Regions from separate parts of the Planococcus sp. APC 3900 genome, predicted to be linked through region 3. Evidence: riboswitches for the same ligand, from Rfam matches in the RefSeq annotation. Region 3 holds a riboswitch; each other region holds the start of a gene.
What was found. Region 3 has a riboswitch for thiamine pyrophosphate ahead of tenA (thiaminase II). Riboswitches for the same ligand answer to the same signal wherever they lie in the genome.

Region 1: linked by a shared signal. The riboswitch ahead of thiT (energy-coupled thiamine transporter ThiT) and the one ahead of tenA (thiaminase II) in region 3 are both predicted to bind thiamine pyrophosphate.
Region 2: linked by a shared signal. The riboswitch ahead of QMA04_RS11455 (YkoF family thiamine/hydroxymethylpyrimidine-binding protein) and the one ahead of tenA (thiaminase II) in region 3 are both predicted to bind thiamine pyrophosphate.

What each region holds. Positions count from the first base shown of each region.
Region 1 is NZ_JASDCT010000010.1:32,534-39,686, forward strand. It holds gene QMA04_RS16610 (GNAT family N-acetyltransferase) at 1-541, opposite strand, end outside; gene QMA04_RS16615 (M3 family oligoendopeptidase) at 543-2,342, opposite strand; gene QMA04_RS16620 (tryptophan-rich sensory protein) at 2,537-3,271, shown strand; gene map (type I methionyl aminopeptidase) at 3,383-4,135, opposite strand; gene thiT (energy-coupled thiamine transporter ThiT) at 4,292-4,873, opposite strand; TPP riboswitch at 4,971-5,069, opposite strand; gene QMA04_RS16635 (M20 family metallopeptidase) at 5,216-6,289, shown strand; gene QMA04_RS16640 (hypothetical protein) at 6,356-6,505, shown strand; gene QMA04_RS16645 (SGNH/GDSL hydrolase family protein) at 6,572-7,153, opposite strand, start outside.
Region 2 is NZ_JASDCT010000005.1:60,219-67,371, forward strand. It holds gene QMA04_RS11450 (vWA domain-containing protein) at 1-272, opposite strand, end outside; TPP riboswitch at 889-994, shown strand; gene QMA04_RS11455 (YkoF family thiamine/hydroxymethylpyrimidine-binding protein) at 1,083-1,673, shown strand; gene QMA04_RS11460 (ECF transporter S component) at 1,675-2,256, shown strand; gene QMA04_RS11465 (ABC transporter ATP-binding protein) at 2,249-3,679, shown strand; gene QMA04_RS11470 (energy-coupling factor transporter transmembrane component T family protein) at 3,660-4,415, shown strand; gene QMA04_RS11475 (DinB family protein) at 4,586-5,089, shown strand; gene QMA04_RS11480 (hypothetical protein) at 5,319-5,783, shown strand; gene QMA04_RS11485 (FmdE family protein) at 5,874-6,395, opposite strand; gene QMA04_RS11490 (hypothetical protein) at 6,418-7,153, opposite strand, start outside.
Region 3 is NZ_JASDCT010000001.1:446,861-454,013, reverse strand. It holds gene QMA04_RS02250 (MFS transporter) at 1-479, shown strand, start outside; gene QMA04_RS02245 (YkuS family protein) at 577-1,404, opposite strand; gene thiW (energy coupling factor transporter S component ThiW) at 1,494-1,979, opposite strand; gene thiE (thiamine phosphate synthase) at 1,976-2,629, opposite strand; gene thiD (bifunctional hydroxymethylpyrimidine kinase/phosphomethylpyrimidine kinase) at 2,613-3,458, opposite strand; gene thiM (hydroxyethylthiazole kinase) at 3,455-4,240, opposite strand; gene tenA (thiaminase II) at 4,242-4,925, opposite strand; TPP riboswitch at 5,046-5,149, opposite strand; gene QMA04_RS02215 (ABC transporter ATP-binding protein) at 5,171-6,295, opposite strand; gene QMA04_RS02210 (ABC transporter substrate-binding protein) at 6,555-7,153, shown strand, end outside.

The DNA of each region.
Region 1 (7,153 bases), on a different contig from region 3:
CGTCTTCAATCATGGCGTAGTAATAATGGTCTTTCCATTCGCCATTGATGTAAAGGAACTCCTTCAGCAAGCCTTCCTGATGAAACCCGGTTTTCTCCAATACACGGATAGAACCGATATTCTCAGGAGATACATATGCTTCGATCCGGTGAAGGCGAAGCTGTTCAAAGCCGAAAGCAGTCATCAACTTTACCGCTTCTGTGGCAATGCCTTTGCCGATATAAGCTTCATCGATTGAATAGCCGACCAAAGCGCTTAGAAAAGGCATTCGCTTTACGCTGTATACAGAAATATGGCCGATCAACTTATTCGTCTCATGCTCAAAAATTCCCACACTGTACTCCCGGTTTTCCCTTGCTTGATAAATCGACTCACGGATTTTTTCCCGCTGAACAGCTGCAGAAAAATAACTGTCCCGGTGGCGCGGTTCGTAGATAGACCAGTAATCCCGGTTTCGGAGCAGCAATTGCACCATTTCTTCTGCGTCTTCAATCGCCAAGCTGCGCAAATAACAGGTCTTCCCCTCGAAAAGCAAATTCATATTAAACCTCAGCAGATGTCAGCGAAATAAATTCCTCAGCATCCTGGACACATAAAGCGATTCCTTTTTCCCAGAACGCCTGTTGTGTAATATCTTCGCCCAGATGCTTCATTGCCAAGTCTTCGGCTGACATCACTGCTGTATCACGAAGCAAAGCCATATACTTTTCTTCAAAGCCGGTTCCTTCCTCAATTGCTTTCGCATAAACGCTTAATGAGAAAAGATAGCCGAAAGTATACGGGAAATTATAAAATGGCACATAAGTGATATAGAAATGCAGCTTGGATGCCCAGAAATGAGGATGTGTTGACGCCAATCCGCCTGCAAACCCTTCCTTCTGCGCCTGTTCCATCAATTCGTTCAATCGAGAAGCCGGAACGACGCCATTTTTGCGTTCTTCATAGAAACGGGTTTCAAACAGGAAGCGCGAATGGATATTCATAAAGAAAGCGACACTGCGCTGTACTTTATCTTCCAGCAACGCAATTTTCTCTTCTTTGGACTGCGCATTTTTTACAGCTGCATCCGCAACGATCATTTCAGCGAATGTGGATGCTGTTTCTGCAACATTCATCGCATAAGAGCGGTTCAATGAATGCACAGGGCTCAGTGCATAAGTGTGGAATGCATGCCCAAGTTCATGTGCCAGAGTTGCCACATTGGACATCGAGCCGCTATAGGTCATGAAGATACGGGATTCTTCACTTAGTGGCAGCCCCGTACAAAATCCTCCAGGGCGTTTGTTCGGACGGTCTTCCGCTTCAATCCAGCCCTTTTCAAATGCCTGCTGTGCAAACTGCTCCAATTCCGGCCCGAATTTCCCGAATTGTTTAAGGATGAATTCTGCACCTTCCTGATAAGAAAACTGCTGTGTGCTTTCCGTTACCGGTGCATCTACGTCGTACCAATCCAGTCCGTCTTTTCCAAGTAATTTTCCTTTCTGGTTTAAATACGCGACAAAAGGTTGCTTGTTCTTGCTGATTGCCCCCCACATGGCGTCCAAAGTTTCTTCTTTCATGCGATTGATATGTAGCGGTTCCTGAAGCGGGTTATTCCAACCGCGCTTTTTATACGTTTCCAAACGGAAGCCCGCGATGGAATTCAGTGTTTTCGCAAAGAATTCTTCTTTATCTGTCCAAGCTTCCTCTAATTTTTCATAAGATTCTTTACGGACTGCAGCATCTTTATGGGAACTTAGATTATTGGCTTGCCCAACCGATAAAGTTTTCGGCTCGCCGTCGACTGTAACTGTAACGCTGATTTCTCCGACCAGCATATCGTACAACTGGCTCCAGCCATGGTAGCCATCTACACTCAATGCCGTAATCAGGCTTTCTTCTTTTTCAGACAGCAACATCTTTGCTTCTTCACGCCATTCATTCAAAACGAAAGTGAAGTCACGCAAAGGTTCTTCATTCAACAGTTCTTCCCAAACGCTTTCTTCTGTCTTTGCCAAATCCTGCTGAATTTTTTGGAAGGAATTTTGGAAGCGGGCTGATAAAGAAGAAGATTCACTATCAAGAATCGCCGCTTTTTTATCCTGTGTATTTTGGGCCATCAAACAGCCGATAAATGCACCGGATTGGCTTAGGTGCTTCATCATTAAGCTCATCTGTTCCAGCAGATCAGCTACTTTTTGGGCATCCCCTTTTGCAGAAGGAACTTCGAACTGCTGGACCGACTCTTCGAAACCAGAAAGCTTTGTCGATGCGTCATCCATATGTTGACGCAATTCCTGTGATTCGCTGCCTCCTGGAAATAACGTATCCAAATCCCATACTTCCGGATAGTTGACTGTCATAATTTTTCCCCCTGGTAAACTAAATTTTCTAAAAACACTTATTAGTATAACATTTTTTATTCCGGAACCGGAACAATATTCCACTCTCTCCGGTAAACTCTTCACCTTATCGCCATTTTTAGGGAATCTTTTGGAAAGGGTTAATTGTTGATTGAAACGGCTACAGGTATACTGAAAAGAAGGAGGGATTTCGCATGATTCGTATTTTGCTTATGACAATCGCTTTTCTCGCCGTGATTGTCACGAATGCTCTAGCAAACATTTTGCCGCTGAATGGCCAAACAACCGGCGAAATTTCAAACCGGATTCTGGTCCTGTTTACGCCAGCCGGTTATGTATTTTCAATTTGGTCTATTATTTATCTATTGCTGGCGATTTGGATCATCGCTTTCTGGGTGAATTTAAGAAAGGGACAAACCCCTTCATTTAAAATTGCCTTGTTCTTTGTTTTGAGTTGTGTCTTTAACATCAGCTGGCTGCTGCTTTGGCATTATGAATTTTTCATCTGGTCCATCGCCGCGATGCTCGGCTATTTGGTGGCATTGATCGCCCTTTACCTGCAATACAGCAACTCGGAAAGAAAGTTCACCGAACGGCTGCCGATTTCAGTTAACATGGGATGGATCAGTGTGGCAACCATCGCCAACATCAGCTTTGTGTTGACCTACCACAATTGGGGCGGCTGGGGGCTCAGTGACCAGCTGTGGACCGTCATCATGTTGACTGTTGCAACTGCGCTGGCACTGCATATCCGTTTCCATCATTTCGATATTCCCTTTGCGCTGGTCTTTATCTGGGCGTTTATTGGAATCGCCGTTAAACACGGTACAGGTGAAATGCTGGTGACAACTGCTGCCTTGTTCTTAAGCGGCGTCATTTTAACCGGTATTCTATTAATTAAAAAAAGAACTGCCGAGGCAGTTCAATGATTCTGTGGACAGACTCCGTTTGACGAGTTTGTCCACAGTTTTTTATTGCTTTGAAATCGGCAAAAGGAATCCGGATAATCATCCGAATCCCTTTTTCTATAAATGCAAATACTATTTATCCAGTTTAGTCAAAAGAATCGGTTCGCCTTTTGTCACAAGCACCGTATGCTCGATTTGCGCAACCAATGACTGATCCGGTGTGATGAATGTCCAGCCGTCTCCTGATTCCACGATATGTTCAGCTTTCTGTGAGATAAACGGTTCTACTGCAAGTACCATGCCTTCTTTCAGGATGGTCGTTTCCCATGCATCATAATAGTTCAAAATGTGCTGAGGAGCTTCATGCAGTGATTTCCCGATGCCATGGCCAGTCAGGTTTTTAATGACAAACAAGCCTTGTTCTTTTGCTTCACGTTCCACTGCCTTGCCGATTTGGTTGAGTTTAGCGCCGGCTTTGACTTTTGTCATCGCACGGTCGAACGCAGATGCGGCTGCTTCACATATTTTTTCTTTATCCGGATGCCCTTCGCCTACAACAAAGGAAATTCCCGTATCAGAGAAATATCCTTCATATGAACCAGAAACATCGATATTTACGATGTCACCATCCTGGATAACACGATTGCCTGGAATGCCGTGCGCCACTTCTTCATTAACGCTGATGCATGTATATCCTGGGAAATCGTATTCTGATTTCGGACCGGAAACTCCGCCCAGCTCCTCGAATAATTTACCGCCCAAGTCGTCAATTTCCTTGGTAGTGACTCCAGCTTTGGTTGCTGCTTTCATCGCCTCGCGAATTTCAGCCACCATTTGGCCGGCTTTTTTCAGCATTTCAATTTCTTTATCAGTAGTTGCTATCATCAAAGACCCTTCTTTCAAGCTTTTCTATTCAAGAATTATACCACAAAATTAAACTGGAGGCTTCTTGGCAGATTTGAAAAAACTAGCAAGCAAGCTCGAACTCCTAAACAGCAAAGGGCTTTCCGGAATGAATTCCCGGAAAGCCCTTTGCTTGTGTTAATTCGTATTAGCGGCATCCACTAATCTGGGTGCAGCGGCAAAAAGTGCGGAACAGACAAAAGCGGCAAGCAAGAATACAGGTATCATGTAGGTAGCATTATAGATCGCTGAATAGATGACCACATTGCCTTCAGCAAACATACCGAAAAACAGGATTCCTGTGATGACGTGAACCAAATAACGCAACACCGATGCAATCAACACCCCTGCGACAATAGCGGCCAACATCTTGCCGGTTTGCTTGGCATGCGCATGCTGCAGATACTTGGTGCGCATGACACCAGCCAGCCCTACAACTCCGTATGCCAGAAGATAATCCAATAAAACCTGCATGACAACAAATCCGAATGATAAAGGCGCGACAGAAATAAATCCGGAAACAATTTGGAGCAATCCCACCAAAATCCCGGTCAGTACACCCGCGCCGACACCTCGCCTAAATGCGATTAAAATAATCGGGATCATCACCAGACTGACCGAACCTCCCTGCGGCATCCGGAAAGAAACAAAATCCAATACAAATCCAAGAGCTGCAAAAATGGCAATCTCCATCATCAACAATACTTTTTTATTTCTCATGACTTCCTCCTTAATGTGTTGTGCACATCACCAGAAGGGCCGTGAATAAAACCATATTAAAAACGGCGCCAGGACAGAGCCTGGCGCCGTTGTAAGAGCCGGTTTCCATCCACATCCCTGCGCAAGTGTTAACTTACAGGTTCAAAGGGTAAGAACAGATTGTTCACTCTCAGCTAAAGCTCCCCTTGTGGTGTATACAAATATTTATTCAGTCACCTGTATTGTACACAAGGCCTCTTTCTAATGCAAGGCTGTTTTAAGTAGCTCTGACAGGGTAAAGTGATGGTAGTGAAAAAATCCGAAAGGTGGTGGAGGCAGCCGGGATTCTGGGTTGCCGAATGAATGATTGAATTATTGAAGGAATTGATTAAAATTCAAAGTGATACAAAAGAAGCAGCAAATGAAGCTCTCCTTTTTTGTGCCGACTGGCTGAAACAAAAAGGAGAAATGGTTACTGTCCACGACAATAAAGGCTACTTGATGCTCACTGCTGAGAAAGGACAAGGCAATGAGACCATTGTTTGGAATGGCCATGTCGATGTAGTTCCTGGCCATAAAGAACAGTTTGTGCCAGTCGAAGAACAAGACCGCATTTACGGACGCGGCGCAGCTGATATGAAAGCGGGTGTTGCAGCAATGATGCAAGCTTTTATTGAACTGGAGCCTAGCGGTTTGAACCGAAAAGTTCAATTACATATTGTCACCGACGAAGAGATCGGTGGCCGCAATACATCTAAGTGGTTGGTCGAGCAAGGCTTCCATGGTGATTTTGTTATTTGCGGAGAACCGACAGGCTTAAAAGTCGGATTGCAGTCGAAAGGGATTTTACGAATGGATATGGTTTTCAAAGGCAAGCCCGCACACGGCAGCCGCCCTTGGGAAGGCATCAATGCCATCGAATCCGCTATGAAATTCCATATGGCTGCAACAGAGCTGCCATTCCGGAAAGAATCTACTGAGTATTATGAGCAGCCATCGGTGAACCTGCCGATCATTAAAGCAGGAGACCGTTATAACGTGGTGCCTGAAACGTGCGAGATGTCTTATGACATCCGTTTTATGCCTGGACAGGATAAAGAGGAAATCGTTCGGCAATTAGCAGAATTAGCTGAAACCTTGAACATCGACATGGATTATAAAGCTTCAGGTTCAACACCTGCGCTGACAACAACAAAAGAAAACCCATTTATCCAGACTCTGCAAAAAGCGATTCTCGAAACGACTGATAAAGAAGCCGTATTATTCGGCCAGCACGGTGCAGCCGATACACGGTATTATGCAGCCGTCACCGGCGGCGAAGGTGCCATTGAATTTGGACCAAGTGGAGATGACTGGCATGGCAACGCCGAGTATGTCTTGATTTCCAGCGTCCATGAATACAAAGACATTCTGCTGGCACATGCGCAATCAGCGTAAAAATGTTTGCACACTGCCCGATTCGGGAAAATACTAATTACTAACCCTATGATTGGAGAGATTTATATGGCAATTGGACGACTAGTGAAATCCGCGATAAAATATGGCCCCATCGCTTATCCGATTATCCGTAAAGTATTAAATAAAAGAAAACAAGGAAAAGCTGGGCAACCGGCTTCTACACAGCAAACTCCGACGCGTGGAAAAAAACGCTAAAACAAAAAGTTCCGGCATGAAATTCATGCCGGAACTTTTTTTAGGCTATAAGTTGCTTTTGATGTTCTAAATAAAAGGCATTGCTTCCCGCAAAGCCAGGTAACCGGTCGGACTATGATTGGATGGCCGCTGAGCTGTCTCTTCAGTCTCACTGCCCTCTTCTTCCTGCCCTCCATCACCATCCTGCTCCTCCGCTTCCATTATCTGTTCGAATGTCAATGGATTCGGTGGCGGCAATTCAAAATCTTCAACTGTCCACGTTGCCTGATATTCATCAAAAAACGCATTGGCCATTGCCTGATAGCCAGCCGCATTCGGATGGACGTCAGCTGCATTCGGAATTTTTTCTACAGCCTCATCGCCGAATGATTGGTCTACGGAAACAAATGTCGCTCCTGCTTTTTCAGCGGAACGTTCCAGAATTTCATTCAGCCGGTCCAGTTGTTTGGCTGTTCCGGATTTTTGGCTGTCACGGACATGCGGATAAGCGAAATAATAGCCCATCACATAAACATCCGCATTCGGAGAGAGCTCAGTCAGCTCAGCCAAAATCAACTCCATATTCTTTCTTGCTTCATTGAGTGCAAAATCTGCCTGGATCTGCTGGAAAGTCAGCGATCCCTGTGCCGGATCGTCTTGGACCAGGCG
Region 2 (7,153 bases), on a different contig from region 3:
TCTACGTAGCCCATGAAAATCTCTTCTGTCGCTGCCGGCAAACGGGAAAATTCGTTGTCATACACCCAGACATCCAGCTCGCCGTCATCATCAAACTGGCTCGCTACTGCCAGCACCCGCTCCACAACTTCCTGCACAATACCGTCACGATACAGCTTCCGCATCGATCCTGTAATGTCCAAGACAATGCCGACTTTCGCCACAACACCGGTCAATTGTTTTTTCTCCAGCACAATGCTCGCTGTTTTCTTTTTAAGGGAAATCGTACTCATCAATTGGCCTCCTCTAGTCATACTGTTTTCAGTATAACGAAAATCCACAAACTTAAAAAGAAAATATTGGAAATGGAATTCTCAAAAAAGACTCTATATAAGTTGAACTAAAGAAATAGCATTTTATATACCACTTCGACTCTGAGAGAAAACGCTAAAGATATGGAGCAAAACAGCGGAGACTCCTGCGGCTCAGCGAGACGACCGATACACCGCAGGGAGCGCAGCGGACGAGGAGGATTGGGCGCGAGCCCGCTGGAAAGCGTAGCTGTTTTGCGGAATATCGACTACTCCAAATCATTAGTTCAACTTATATAGTTCAAATCTACTTATCACTTAAACTCGGAAGCTATGAAACAAATCCCCCAAAATCTGTAAGACGTTCAATTGCACCAACTCTCCAAGCGCAGGCGCGTCCATGGGCTGGGCGGAGCGATGAAACAGGTGCTCTTCCTGGTTCAACGCGTTAGACATGCCCAAAGCGACCGAAGCGAATCTAGAACCTCTACTAAATCTTTTACCTCATACTTCTTTCCAACTCCCCCTTTACAACCTCCACCACTTCCTCTACACTAAACCCATCGGGAACAACCCGAACACAAAAACCGCATACCGTTTACTGCACTAGGGGTGCCCATTATGGCTGAGATGCAAGCGCAAGCTTCGATCCCTTATAACTCGATCAGGATAATACCTGCGTGAGGAAGTGCGGCGCATTTCTGAAATAATTCCTTTTGGTTATTTGTAGATTATGGCTGCATCTTCACGGATGCGGTCTTTTTTGTGCAAATTTTTAGGAGGAATGTTGATATGGAACCATTGCAATGCGGTACCAGCCCGATTGTCGGATTTCGCTTTTCGCTTCATCCGATGACCGGTAATTTCATCAAAGTCATTAAAGGAGCATTGAACGAAACGGACACTTCAAACGTCTGGATGCACACGGATGACGTTTCGACAGTCATTCGCGGCAAACAGAATCACGTATTCAATGTTGCGAAAGCGTTAACTTTGCATACTGCAAAAACCGGTGAGCATGTCGCATTGTCCGGCACCTTCTCGATTGGCTGCCCCGGCGATTCATCAGGGGACGTCTACTTGGAAAAAGAAGATGAATTGTTGAATACCGATCCCACCAAGCAATACGTGTCTTCCCAGTTTGCGCTTTATCCGATGAACAATCCGGATTATATGGCCGTCATCTACCGGGAAGTCGACCGTGCCAAAAAGCAAGGGGTCTTCAACGATTCCATGCATTACGCAAGCGGCATACACGGCGATATCCATGATGTCTTCGCTTTTTACGAAGAAGCATTCACCAATGCCCGTTCAGACGAACATCGCCATTTGGTGATGACGGTATCAATGAGCATCAACAGCCCGTCCCATGGAGGCGCTTAATATGCTGAAATCATGGAAATTAAAAGAAGTGGTCTTGATGTCCCTGTTTGCAGTAGTCTTCGGCATCGTTTACTTACTGTTTCTCCACGCCGCAAACATTTGGGCCGCACTGATTGGGCCGATTGCCTATGAATGGATGTTTGGCATCTGGTTCATCGTCTCGATCATCTGCATGTACATCATCCGGAAACCCGGTGCTGCAGTTTTGTCCGAAACCATGGCTGCTGCCATTGAAGTGCTGATCGGCAATGCCGTTGGTCCCCGTCTGATCTTATCAGGCGTTATCCAAGGGCTTGGGGCTGAGGCCGCGTTTGCATTGACCGGCTATAAGCATTTTAACACCCTTATCCTTATGCTTGCAGGCATCGGATCAGCTGTCTTCAGCTTTGTCTACGGTTATTTCGTATCGGGCTATGCGGCACTGGATCCATCATTCGTCGCGTTGATGTTCACCATCCGTGTCCTCAGCGGGGCTATTATCGCCGGAATCGGCGGCAAGTATATCGGCGACGCTTTGCTTGCGACCGGTTCGCTCCGCGGCTATGCCATTGCACGAACGAAAAAAGGTGATGTGAATGCCTGAAGAAATTTTTTCTTTAACGGACCTTTCTTTCCAATTTCCGGAAGATGACGAAAAAATCTTAACCGCCATCTCCTTTTCAGTTGAGCAGGGCGAACGGCTGGTCCTAACCGGTCCAAGCGGCTGTGGCAAAAGCACATTGCTGTATTTGCTCAATCGCCTCTATCCCGATAACTGCGATGGTTTAGTAGGCGGAGAAATCCGTTTGTTCGGGAAATCTGCGGATGAATATGCGCCAGGTGAAATTAATCACCGCATTGCGACGGTTTTCCAGGATCCTGATTCCCAGTTCTGCATGCCGACCGTTGAAGAAGAACTGGCATTCACGCTGGAAAACCTGCATGCATCGTTTAATGAAATGGAACCGCGTATCACCACCGTTTTGGAAGTCACTGGACTTTCACACCTGCGCCATTCCGTTATCCAATCTCTATCCGGAGGAATGAAACAGCGTGTGGCAACCGCTTGTGCATTGATTATGGACCCTGAAGTTCTATTGCTAGATGAGCCTTTGTCTCATCTTGATCCTTATACTGCCAAACAATTTGTCGAGTGGCTGGAAGAACTTCAGCAGCAGTCCAACCTGACTATTGTTGCGGTCGAACATCGTCTCGATAGCTGGGGCACGTTTTTCGGGCGAGAAATTCAATTGAGCTGTAATGGCGCTATCGACGCAGACCTCCCATTCATCCCGCGGCAGCCGGTTTCATTTCCTGAACGGCAGTCCAGTTGCCAGTCGGAAGTGGCCTTACAGACAGAAAAGCTTTCTGTCACAATCAAAGATCGGCAACTGCTTGCACCGCTGTCTTTTTCCGTCAGCCGTGGCGAAGTGGTGGTGATTGCCGGACCGAACGGCAGCGGCAAGTCGACTTTGGCAAAATCGCTGTGCGGCATCTATAAACGGACGAGCGGAAAGGTAGAATCGGATGGCATCGGCTATGTGCCGCAATCGCCGGAATACCTGTTTCTGACGCAAAGCGTCCAACAGGAAGTCGCTTTTTCTGGGGCCTCCACTCCGTTCGAGTTAACCCAATTGATGGATAGTCTGCGTCTTGAGGAAATACAGAAAGCCCATCCATTTGCCATCAGCCATGGGCAAAAACGGCGCGTAGCGATAGCTGCCATGCTCGCGGATAAACGGCCAGTGCTGTTGATGGATGAACCGACCTCCGGACAGGATACAGCTGCGTTGCTTGAGCTATTTGCTTTGATTGACCAGCGCTCAAAAGAAGGGGCAACTTTTTTGATCATCACGCATGATATGGAATTTGCAGCGAGCTTGGCTGATTCGGTGCTGCTTATTAAAGACGGCAAAATGACCGGCAAATTTGCTGCAAAAGATGTTTGGCAAAATGATAAGCTGCTGGAACAGCATCATTTGCTGGCGCCGAAAGGAGTGTCCCGTCTTGCGGAATCTTTTGCATGACATGAATCCGTCCGTCAAGTTTGTCCTTGTTACCGTGTCGATGCTCGCACTGGCATTCTTCTTTAACCCTTGGACGCCGCTGCTGTTTTGGTTAGGTATTCTCCTCCTGCAGCTGACGATGAGCCGCACAAAATGGAAACTCTGGCTGTTGTTCATGCTGCCCTTTTCAATCGGCGCTTTCGGCTATTTATGGACCACTGTGGTATTCGGTGCAGACACAGGCGGGACTGTCATCTGGTCATTTGCCGGAATTGACGTGACGGATGAACAATGGGCTCGTGCGCTGTCATTGGCTTTACGTGTCATGGCGTTTTCCACTTTGTCGTTGCTGTTCGCCTTCACCACCGATCCCGTGAAATTCATCATGAGCCTGATGCAGCAGCTAAAGCTGTCGCCTAAAATGGCATATGGCATCATGGTCGGCTATCAGTTTCTGCCGGTCATGAAAGACGAATTTACCCAGATTCAGCAGGCACAACGACTGCGTGGTGCCGAAATGAAAAAATACAGTTGGCAGCGTTTGCTCGAGATGCGCCGCATCTTGATTCCAATGCTTGCAGGCGCTGTCCGAAAAGCGGAACGTTCTGCATTTGCCATGGAAGCAAGAGGCTTCACCGGAGAGCCAAGAAGTGCCTATTATCGGCCGGTCAGGGTCGGTCGCACCGATATATGGATGTCCGGAGTTTTTTTGGTCATTCTGCTCGCCAGTTGCATTGGCGGCAGCTGGCTGAGCTGAAATGTTCAAGCTGTTTTCAGTATCATTGAACATCTTTGATAAAATCCATCCTTCAAAATGGTGATTGACTGCTAGCACTTTGCCGGCAACGTATTTCCATTATGCTGCCGGCTATGTTAATTTAAGTGGAAGCAGTGATTGCTAATTTATCGCTAATGGAGGGATTCAGCATGTACGTGACATTAACGGATTTCATCAATGAATGGCAAAAAGAAGCCGAATTGACTCAACAGGTCCTGGAAGGTTTAACAGATCAATCGCTGGAACAAAAAGTCTATCCTGAAGGACGGTCTTTGGGCCGAATCGCCTGGCACATCACGACTGGCATTCCCGACTACTTGGCTCATTTCGGTTTAGAGATCGAACAGGTCGACAACAATGAAACCGTTCCGTCATCTGCTAAGGAAATTGCTGAGACATTCAAACACCTCAGCCAGCAAGCATCAAAAGCACTCCAAGAGCAATGGACGGACGAAACCTTAAAGCAAGTGCAAAACGCTTTTGGCCGCCAGGAAACGAACGCTCAAATTCTGATGGGATTCATCAAACATTTGGTCCATCATCGTGGCCAGATGACTGTACTGATTCGCCAAGCCGGCCTCAAACCTTTTGGTGTCTATGGTCCCCCGAAAGAAGATTGGATTAAGCTTGGTGTGGAAAATCCTCCTGTATAATGAGCTGATTGATAAAAAGACGATTGCTAATTCGAGAATCGTCTTTTTGTTTTTGCTTCTGTCTTTTATTCGCTTTTTATTTTTTCTTCTTATTGCGTGTTTTGAACTTTTCTATATAACCTTATGTAGTTTTTTACATGTATTACGAATAACAGCCATTTGTTCCCGAGGCTACTATCGATTATAATGAAAGCAGTTACATATTTCGAATCGACGGGGAGGAATTACTGTGAATCGCTTTCAACTGCTCGATGAACAAGACAGCCGGATTTACTTTACCTTTGTCCCTCACCATCCGCATTTGTTTCCGTTGTTTGAACAGCATCTGGAAACTGTACTTGAGCGAGTCGAATCCACCATTTCTTCCGGCTACTCGAAAATATGGATTTTGAAAAAAATTGCGATCATCTGTGAAGATAAAATCAGCTACTTCCCTGACAATGAATTATTAATCGAGCCTAATACGTTTATGGAAACTTCTATACAAGAAGGTTACATAATATTATTATTTATAAAAGAATCGCCTTCTGCTCCTTTTGAACTGCAACCGCTCCAAACAATCGAAAATCACATGAACTTTGAAGATGCTCAAAAAGCTGCTGCCATTCAAATGGCTGACTTGAAATCTTCTTCCCCCGAAATTGAAATAAAAGCACTTGGTGCCAAAATGATTTATGAGATTCCATGGACATAGCCCTGTCTTTAGAGAAGTAACTGCTTTTTAACGGAATCAACGAAAAAAGCAGGACACTGGATCTACCAGTTTTCCTGCTCTTAATCGTATCTATACATGCCGAACTTCCAATAAACTTTCTAAAGGCATCTTCAATGCGCGCATGCACAACTCTTTCTTCAACTTCTCACATGCTTCAAACTCTTCAGCTGTAAAACTGTTTTCCCGCCCTTTTTTCAGATACTCGTAAAATACTGCCGGCAGGAAATCTTCCTTCAAACTGACTTCCACTTGCTCTCCTGTTTGCCGCTTGAACACATAAGCATATGAAGTCGGCCGGTGCGGATCGTATTGTGCCTGTGGATAACTGACATCCACTAGGTATTCGCCGCGGGTATCTGCCCGCGTCACAAACTCAAACGCGTCGCAGAAACCGGGGCCGCCGTGTCCTGATACAATGGAAATGTCCTCGCGGCTCGGCACTTCATTGCCATATAATGCATCAAACGCCGCCTCCATTATTCGATAAGCAACACCAATCGCCATATAGGCCCGGATGCCATGGAATTTGCGGATATCCTGAAAGCCGATTTCCAGCAATTCCCCGTGATCGTAAATTTTTATTCCTGTCATAGTAAATCCTCCTATTGCGCTGTTATTCAATGTCTTTCCGATTTCTTCTGTAAATCAAATAAACAAACAATGCGACACCTAAAATAGTGACTGCCGTCACCCAGTTGATGCGTCCCGCTTCCGGGTCCACATCCGCCTTGATGGCGGTATCTTTCGTTTCCGCAGTCAGTGCTTCAGCAATGTCCCGTTCAATGACCGCAAATTGAATGGCTTGATTCTGCTGCGTTTTGCCGGCTTCTGATTGTCCATCCGGACGATCCGGACCCATCAACGATTCTGCTACGGTCATACCTGCCCAAACTTCTGGATCCGCGCTGTCGCTTTGAATTCGCGGATGCGCGCCCACATGATAAGGTTTACCGCCAATCGTCAACTGATAACCTTCCCCGTCCTGTTCCACGCCGGTAATCTCTCCCGCCGGCCCTTTTTCAAATCCTGCACGCGACAGCAAAGTCTCGCCATCGATTTCCGTTTCTGCATGAGCAGCCACAAATACCGCAAATTCTTCACGTGTTACTTCTTTGCCCGGAACTTCCGGCTCCAGCTGCCCATCAAACAAAACCCGGTTAATGTCTTCATAACGGACTTCGCTGTCTACTTCTGAATCCACCGCCTGATATTCAGACGGGAAATGATCCATCCATTCTGCAAATTCAGCTGCCAGCAGCGGCTCTTGGGGACGGAAATCCCGTGAGCCTTCCACAGTTGAAATGATGCCCACGGTATCGAGCAACAGAATATCGGGTGCCGCTTGCCTT
Region 3 (7,153 bases):
TAAGTGCAACAAGTCTCCTGATTGTCTTGTTTGTCACCCAAGTGGTGGCCGCTCCCTTTGCTATTCTCTACGGCCGTTTGGCAAATCGATTTACCGGCAAAAAAATGCTGTACGTAGGAATCTGCGTGTATATCGTGGTCTGCATTTACGCCTTCTTCTTGGAAACCATTACGGATTTCTGGATTTTGGCAATGCTTGTGGCCACCAGCCAAGGCGGCATCCAGGCACTCAGCCGTTCATATTTCGGAAAACTGGTACCTAAAGAGAACTCCAATGAATTCTTCGGTTTCTATAATATCTTTGGAAAGTTTGCTGCAATCACTGGCCCCTTGCTTGTAGCGGTCACTTCACAAGTAACCGGCAACTCGAGCATGGGTGTCTTCAGCCTGGTCATTTTGTTTGTGATCGGCCTTGTCGTCCTTTCCCGCGTACCGGAACCAACGCCTCATGAACCAATAGACAAAGTTGCCCCGGAGTAAAGCTGTATGGCCGCATAGTTTTGACATAAAACAGCTATTATTCGAATGAACGCAAAAAGGTGCCCGCCAATCCATCTGGCGGACACCTTTTATATTGTTATTTTTTGTTTTTATCTTCAGCTTTTACAGTTACGCTGCCAGTGCTGTCTTTTTCGACAGATGCATCGCCTAATTCAACGACTTCGATGCCGCTTTTTTCTTTGTCGGCTTCCTTGTCAGCTTTTTTGATTTCTTTTTCTACAGCTTTTTCAGCTTTTTCATGTTCTTTTTGAGCTTTTTCCTGTTCTTTCACTTCTTTTTCAATCACTTTTTCTTGTTTCTTCAATTCTTTTTCTTCTTGCTTTTCTACACGTTTCGCTTTCAGCTCATCGGCTTTACCTTTAGCTTTTTCTGTAATTCCAGATGTTGTTTCTTTTGCTTTATCGGTAAGGCCACTTGTTTTATCTTTCAATTGGTTGGCCTTTTCTTTCACTTGATCTAATTTACCGCCTGAACTTTCAGCGTTCGGATCTTTCGAGCTGGCTGTTTTTTCTTTAACGATTTCTTGAAGCTCTTTCCCGCTTTTCGGTGCGAACAATAGCCCAGCTGCCGCTCCGATAACTGCGCCTGTTGCTGCGCCGGCTAAGAAACCACCGCCTCCGCCACTTTCCTTGCGTTCAGCTTCAGTAGGCTGTGGAGATTGGATTTTGCCGCCACGTACGAGGCGCTCTTCCACCTCTTCCACGATTTCATATAAGGTCCGTCCTTTAGCTTCAACAAGTGATACACTCATATGATAATCAGCTAAATCTTCCTGATCTCTCACAACAATGACGTCATAGTCGGTTGAATCTGATTTGTCTTCAAGCATTTCCGCCTGATATCCTTTTTTCTCCAATGCTTCACGTACTGATGTAAATGGATGTTCAACTGCAATTTTCACCATAATCTGTCCACTCCCTTTTAAAAGTCTATATTGCACTGTTTCCCCTCAATTGAGAATTTATAAACACCTGCAAGAAAATTCCGAGATTTTCACCATGCTTTTAAAGGATCAGCTTTCGCAAGGCGCATTGCCAATATGCCTCCTAAAATGGCACCGGTCAAACTGGAAATGAAAAAGGGCGGCACAAAAAACAAAGCGCCAAATTCAGTACCCAGCAAAATCCGCGCATAGGGCACCGCAACCAAAGATGCGATGATTCCAGTACCCACTACTTCCCCTAAGCCTGCTAACCAGATTTTCCCGAACTTCGCATACATCATCCCCGCCAACAACGCTCCAATCATCCCGCCTGGAAAAGCCAGCAACGATCCGGTACCGGTCAAGATTCGGACGACACCTGTCAAAAAAGCGATCAGGATCGCTGGACCCGGACCAAAAAGAACTACAGCGATGACATTGATGGCATGCTGAATGGGATATGCACGGGCAATTCCAGCGGGAAAATAAACAAAAGCGGAACCAGCCACTCCAATAGCGACAAACATCGCCATCAGAACCAGTTTTCTAGTTTTCATTTTCGAACACCTTCTTTATTGGCAGCTTGCAAGGCAGCAACCTGCCCCGCAATATCCTTCGCTTCAGTTATTGTTGAGATGACGGCAACTCCAGAAACTCCCGCCGCCCATACAAGACCTGCATTTTCAGCAGTGATGCCTCCGATGCCCACTACCGGCAATTCAGGAAATTCTTTTTTGACTGCCAGAATCCCTTTAACACCTGCCGGCTTTTTTGCATCAGCTTTTGAAGTTGTCCCAAATACCGGGCCCATCCCGACGTAATCCGCACCATCCTCCATAGCTTTTCTCGCTTCTTCTAAAGAATGGACAGAGACGCCCAAGACTTTCTCCTTGCCGATTAGTTTGCGTGCCTGGGAGGCGCTTAGATCATCCTGCCCGATGTGTACACCGTCTGCTCCAATTTGGCAGGCCAGCTCGACTGAATCATTAATAATGAAGGGAACCTTGTAAGCGTTGCATAATAGTTGGCAATGCAAAGCAAACGCCAGCAATTCAGTGCCCGATAATGCACCCTCACCTTTTTCGCGCAGCTGAAAATGTGTGATTCCACCTTCCAACGCCGCTTTCAATACCTCAAAAGGATTGCGGTCTCCTGAATTCCTGGATCCCATAATAAAATAAATGGAGGGCTTATCGGAAAACTTCAATGTTCGCAGCCTCCTTGCTTTCGGCTAACACCGTTTTATACGCAGCATGGTTAGTCGGCCCATGGCCTGAGCCGATATTCAAGGGCTCGCTGAGTGCAGCGTGAATAAATTGCTTGGCTGTATGGATTGCATCCTGCAATTCTTGCCCTCTAGCCAGCTGCGCGGTCACTGCCGCCGCAAATGTACAGCCGGTGCCATGTGTCTGTCCAGTCGCAATCCGCGCTGAGCGGTACAGCAGCGATTCCCCATTTGCCTGCAGCAAGTAATCTTCAGCATACTGCGGATCTGTTCCGTGTCCGCCTTTAATGACAACTGACTTGGCTCCCATTGCCAGAATCTCTTCAGCAGCCAGGCGGCGGCTCGAGACATCTGTAATGGGGATGCCTGTCAGCACTTCTGCTTCCGGGATGTTTGGCGTGACCAGTAAAGCCACAGGCAGCAAATGGCGGTTTAATGCTTCCACTGCTTCCTGCTGCAGTAAATTGGCTCCTCCTTTGGCGATCATCACCGGGTCCACAACCACATTCCTCCAGTTGAATCGCTGGATCGCGGCAGCAGTTTCTTTGATGATTTCCGGATTGAACAACATGCCGGTTTTTAAAGCGGTTATTTTAAAATCGCTGCCGACAGCTTCTAATTGCGTTTGCACGGCTTGGGCAGACATGGGATAAATGGCGGTGACTCCTGTCGTATTTTGGGCAGTCACGGCGGTGACCACAGACGTTCCGTAAACTCCCAGTTCCTGAAACGTTTTCAAATCTGCCTGGATGCCCGCACCTCCTCCGGAATCCGATCCGGCAATTGTTAAAGTCTGCGGAATTCTGCTCATCGTAATCCCTCCTGTAAATAGATCTGTTCTTCCACACCGCTATCCGTCAGGCTGGCCAAACGATTAATGAAAGCCGCTTGAAAATCTCCCGGAAGACTCGTTGATTTCGCAGCCAGCTGACCGGCGATTGCATAAAAACGCAATGCGTTGCTGACAGTCTTTACAGGGTCTTCTGGCCGGACTGCCATCGCAGCAGCCACAATGCTGCTAAGCAAACAACCCGTACCGGTAATCGAAGCCATGATCGGATCTCCAAAAGGAATTTCAATCACTTGTTTTCCATCAGTGACAATATCCGTTTTTCCAGTGACCGCTACCACAAAGTTAAATCTTTTTGCAGTGGTGACGGCAAGCTCCCGGACTTCCAGGAGCCCTTCTCCTGCATCCACACCTTTCGACTGCCATTGTTTCCCGGCTACCGCTGCGAGCTCTCCTGCATTGCACCGAAGGACGCTAACGTCAACCAGGTCCAAAATTTTTTTTACAGCCTTCTTCCGGAAATTGCTTGCTCCTGCCCCGACAGGATCCAGTACGACAGGAATACCCAGCCGGTTGGCCGCCTCTCCGGCTGTCAGCATGCTTTTCAGCGATTCTGCATGCAAGGTTCCGATATTCAATGACAAGGCCTGCGCCAAACGGGCAAGTTCAGCTGCTTCTTCAGGCGCTTCTCCCATGATCGGAGAAGCGCCGATCGCCAATAGGCCATTGGCTTGAAAATTCGAAACTACATGATTGGTGATGCAATGGATCAGCGGATTTTCACGTTTTATTTGGCTGAACATGTTACACACCTACTTCTTTAATAGTCTCTAATGCCCAGGATTCTTTTTTCCATGCCTGTTCCCAGAAATTCCATTCATAGTAGCTGCTTTTCCGGAAATGATTTTTCAGTTCCTGCCTCCGTATTTCCGGCAGTCCTTCCGCCAGCTTGTCCATGCGCGAAATCTGTTCGTTGACAAGTGAAGCAAACTCATCGGAACCGTATGTTTCAATCCACCGATTATAAATAGGGTGGTCCGGTTTGGCATGTTTCAAACGTTCACCGATTTCAAAGTAAAGCCAGTAGCAAGGCAAAATAGAGGCCAACACATCGGCCAGATCGCCTTCTGACGAACGATACATATGCGAAACATAGGCATATGCAGTTGGAGACGGTTCAAAAGCAGCCCACTCTTCTTTAGTGACTTCCAAAATTTCCATGAACGATTCATGCAATGCCAGCTCAGCACTGCAAGTATGTGCAGAATGGAATGCAAAACGTTGTGTCGTTTCCAGATCCTTGGCCTTTGATGCACCAAGCGCCTGCACTTTCGCAAAGTGCGATAAATAATAGGCATCCTGCATAACATAGAAACGGAATCTGTCGATCGGCAAGGTTCCATCTGCTATGCCTTTCACAAACGGATGATCGAAACTTGCCTGCCACAGGCTGTCGCATTCTTTTCTTACTTCTTTGCAAAATGTCATTTCTCCATCTCCCTTTTTCTATATCCAGTTGCAAGTGGCTAAGCACTGCAACTTTTTTCACAAAATAAAAACGCCGCTTCCCGGCAAAGGGAAGCGGCGTTTGCGATTGTAAAAGAAAATAGCAGACGGTCGCCACTTCCCTCCGCTGGTATGATCCAGATCAGGTTCGAAGGGTCCAGGCTTATGCCTGTCTCAGCCGATATCCGGCTCCCCTAGTGGTGTTTTTATTTGTGTTTTCGAAATCACTATAGCATAGATTCAGAAAATTCTACAGCTTTTATCCGATTTCCCGTTTCATCATCAAAGAAGTGGACGTGAGCCATATCGAATGCAAGCGTTGCCGTATGGCCCGGCTCGATAGTCGTGGTAGCTTCTACGCGAGCAATGAATTCCTGTTCGGCATAAACCGCATGAAGAATCGTTTCTGCTCCTGTCAGTTCAGAAACCGTGATGACTGCTTCAAACTCACTGGTTGGAATATTCGACAGATCTTCATTGTTCACATGAATATGTTCCGGCCGGATTCCCAGCGTAACTGATTTTCCTTCATAGCCTTCATTTTTCAGCATTTCCATCATCTGTGGTGGGATGTCCAGCATTTTGTCCCCCATCACGTAACGTCCCTTATCAATTCTTCCTTCAAAAAAATTCATGGCAGGAGAACCGATAAAACTGCCCACAAACCGGTTTTCAGGAAAATTGTAGACTTCTTTTGGAGAGCCGACCTGCTGAATCAGCCCATCCTTCATAATCACGATTCGAGAAGCCATCGTCATGGCCTCTGTCTGGTCATGGGTTACATATATAGTTGTGGTTTTCAACCGTCTGTGCAACTTAACGATTTCGGCACGCATCTGAACGCGCAGTTTGGCATCTAAGTTGGATAAAGGTTCATCCATCAGGAAGACCTTGGCGTCACGGACAATCGCACGCCCAAGAGCTACACGCTGCCGCTGTCCGCCTGACAATGCTTTCGGTTTTCTGTCTAAATAATCTTCCAATCCCAGAATAGCGGCGGCTTCATTGACACGCCGCTTGATTTCCGCTTTCTTGAACTTTCGCAGCTGCAATCCAAAAGCTATATTTTCATACACGGTCATATGCGGATAAAGGGCATAATTCTGGAAAACCATCGCAATGTCACGTTCTTTCGGCTGGACTTCATTCATGAGTTTGCCGTCTATAAAAAACTCACCTTCTGTTATTTCTTCCAGGCCTGCAATCATCCGGAGAGTCGTGGATTTCCCGCATCCTGACGGGCCGACAAAGACGATAAACTCTTCATCCTGGATATTCAGGTTAAAATCTGATACAGCAAGAGCACCATTATCGTATCTTTTCCCGAGCTTTTCGATTTTGATCTCTGCCATTCCGCATTCCCTTTTTGAATGTTTTTCTTAAGTATAGTTAATTGTCCGTCAATTACAAATTTTTATTATCATGTAAACGCACTCACATTGCGAGTTCTTGCTGCAAAAGCTTGTTTAGAGGGATTTTTAATCCTTTAGAAAGGGGAACGAATCTAAAAGAGCTATTGGGGCATTCCATTTAAATCTTCGGAAGTCGAAGTTAATGCATTCTATAGATACCCCAGCTTGTGCCCATCAAAACAGAAAAGGAGAGGAAGAAATGAAGAAAAAACGCTTGTTTTTAATTGGTTTAATGGGATCGGCTTTGACATTAAGCGGGTGTGCAGGCTTTCAGACCAGCAATAATGATGACAATGCGGTCAACGAAGATGGAAAAACCGTCATCGACTTTTGGACATTCTGGGGTTCTGAAATTCGCCGTCCGGTAATCGAGCAGATTATTGCCGATTTCAATGAATCGCAGGATGAGATTGAAGTAAAGCACACGTATCTTCCTTTTGGAGATATTTGGACAAAAGAGCTAGCTGCCATAGCTGCTGGGGATCCGCCTGATGTGGTAATAAACGATATCAACTCAACAGCACTTCGTGGCCAGGAAAACCAGGCAATGAATCTTTCAGAGTTTCTTGAAGAAGACGATATCTCAGACCGTTTCTATCCGGAACTGTGGAACGCTACACTTCACGAAGGAGATTCTTACGGCATCCCTTTCAATACCGACACGCGTGTCCTTTTCTATAACAAGGATGCTTTTGAAGAAGTCGGTCTAGATCCGGAGAAGCCGCCCACTACTTGGGCTGAACTCGAAGAATATGCAGAAAAGCTCGATGTTAAAAACGGCAATGATTACGAACGGAT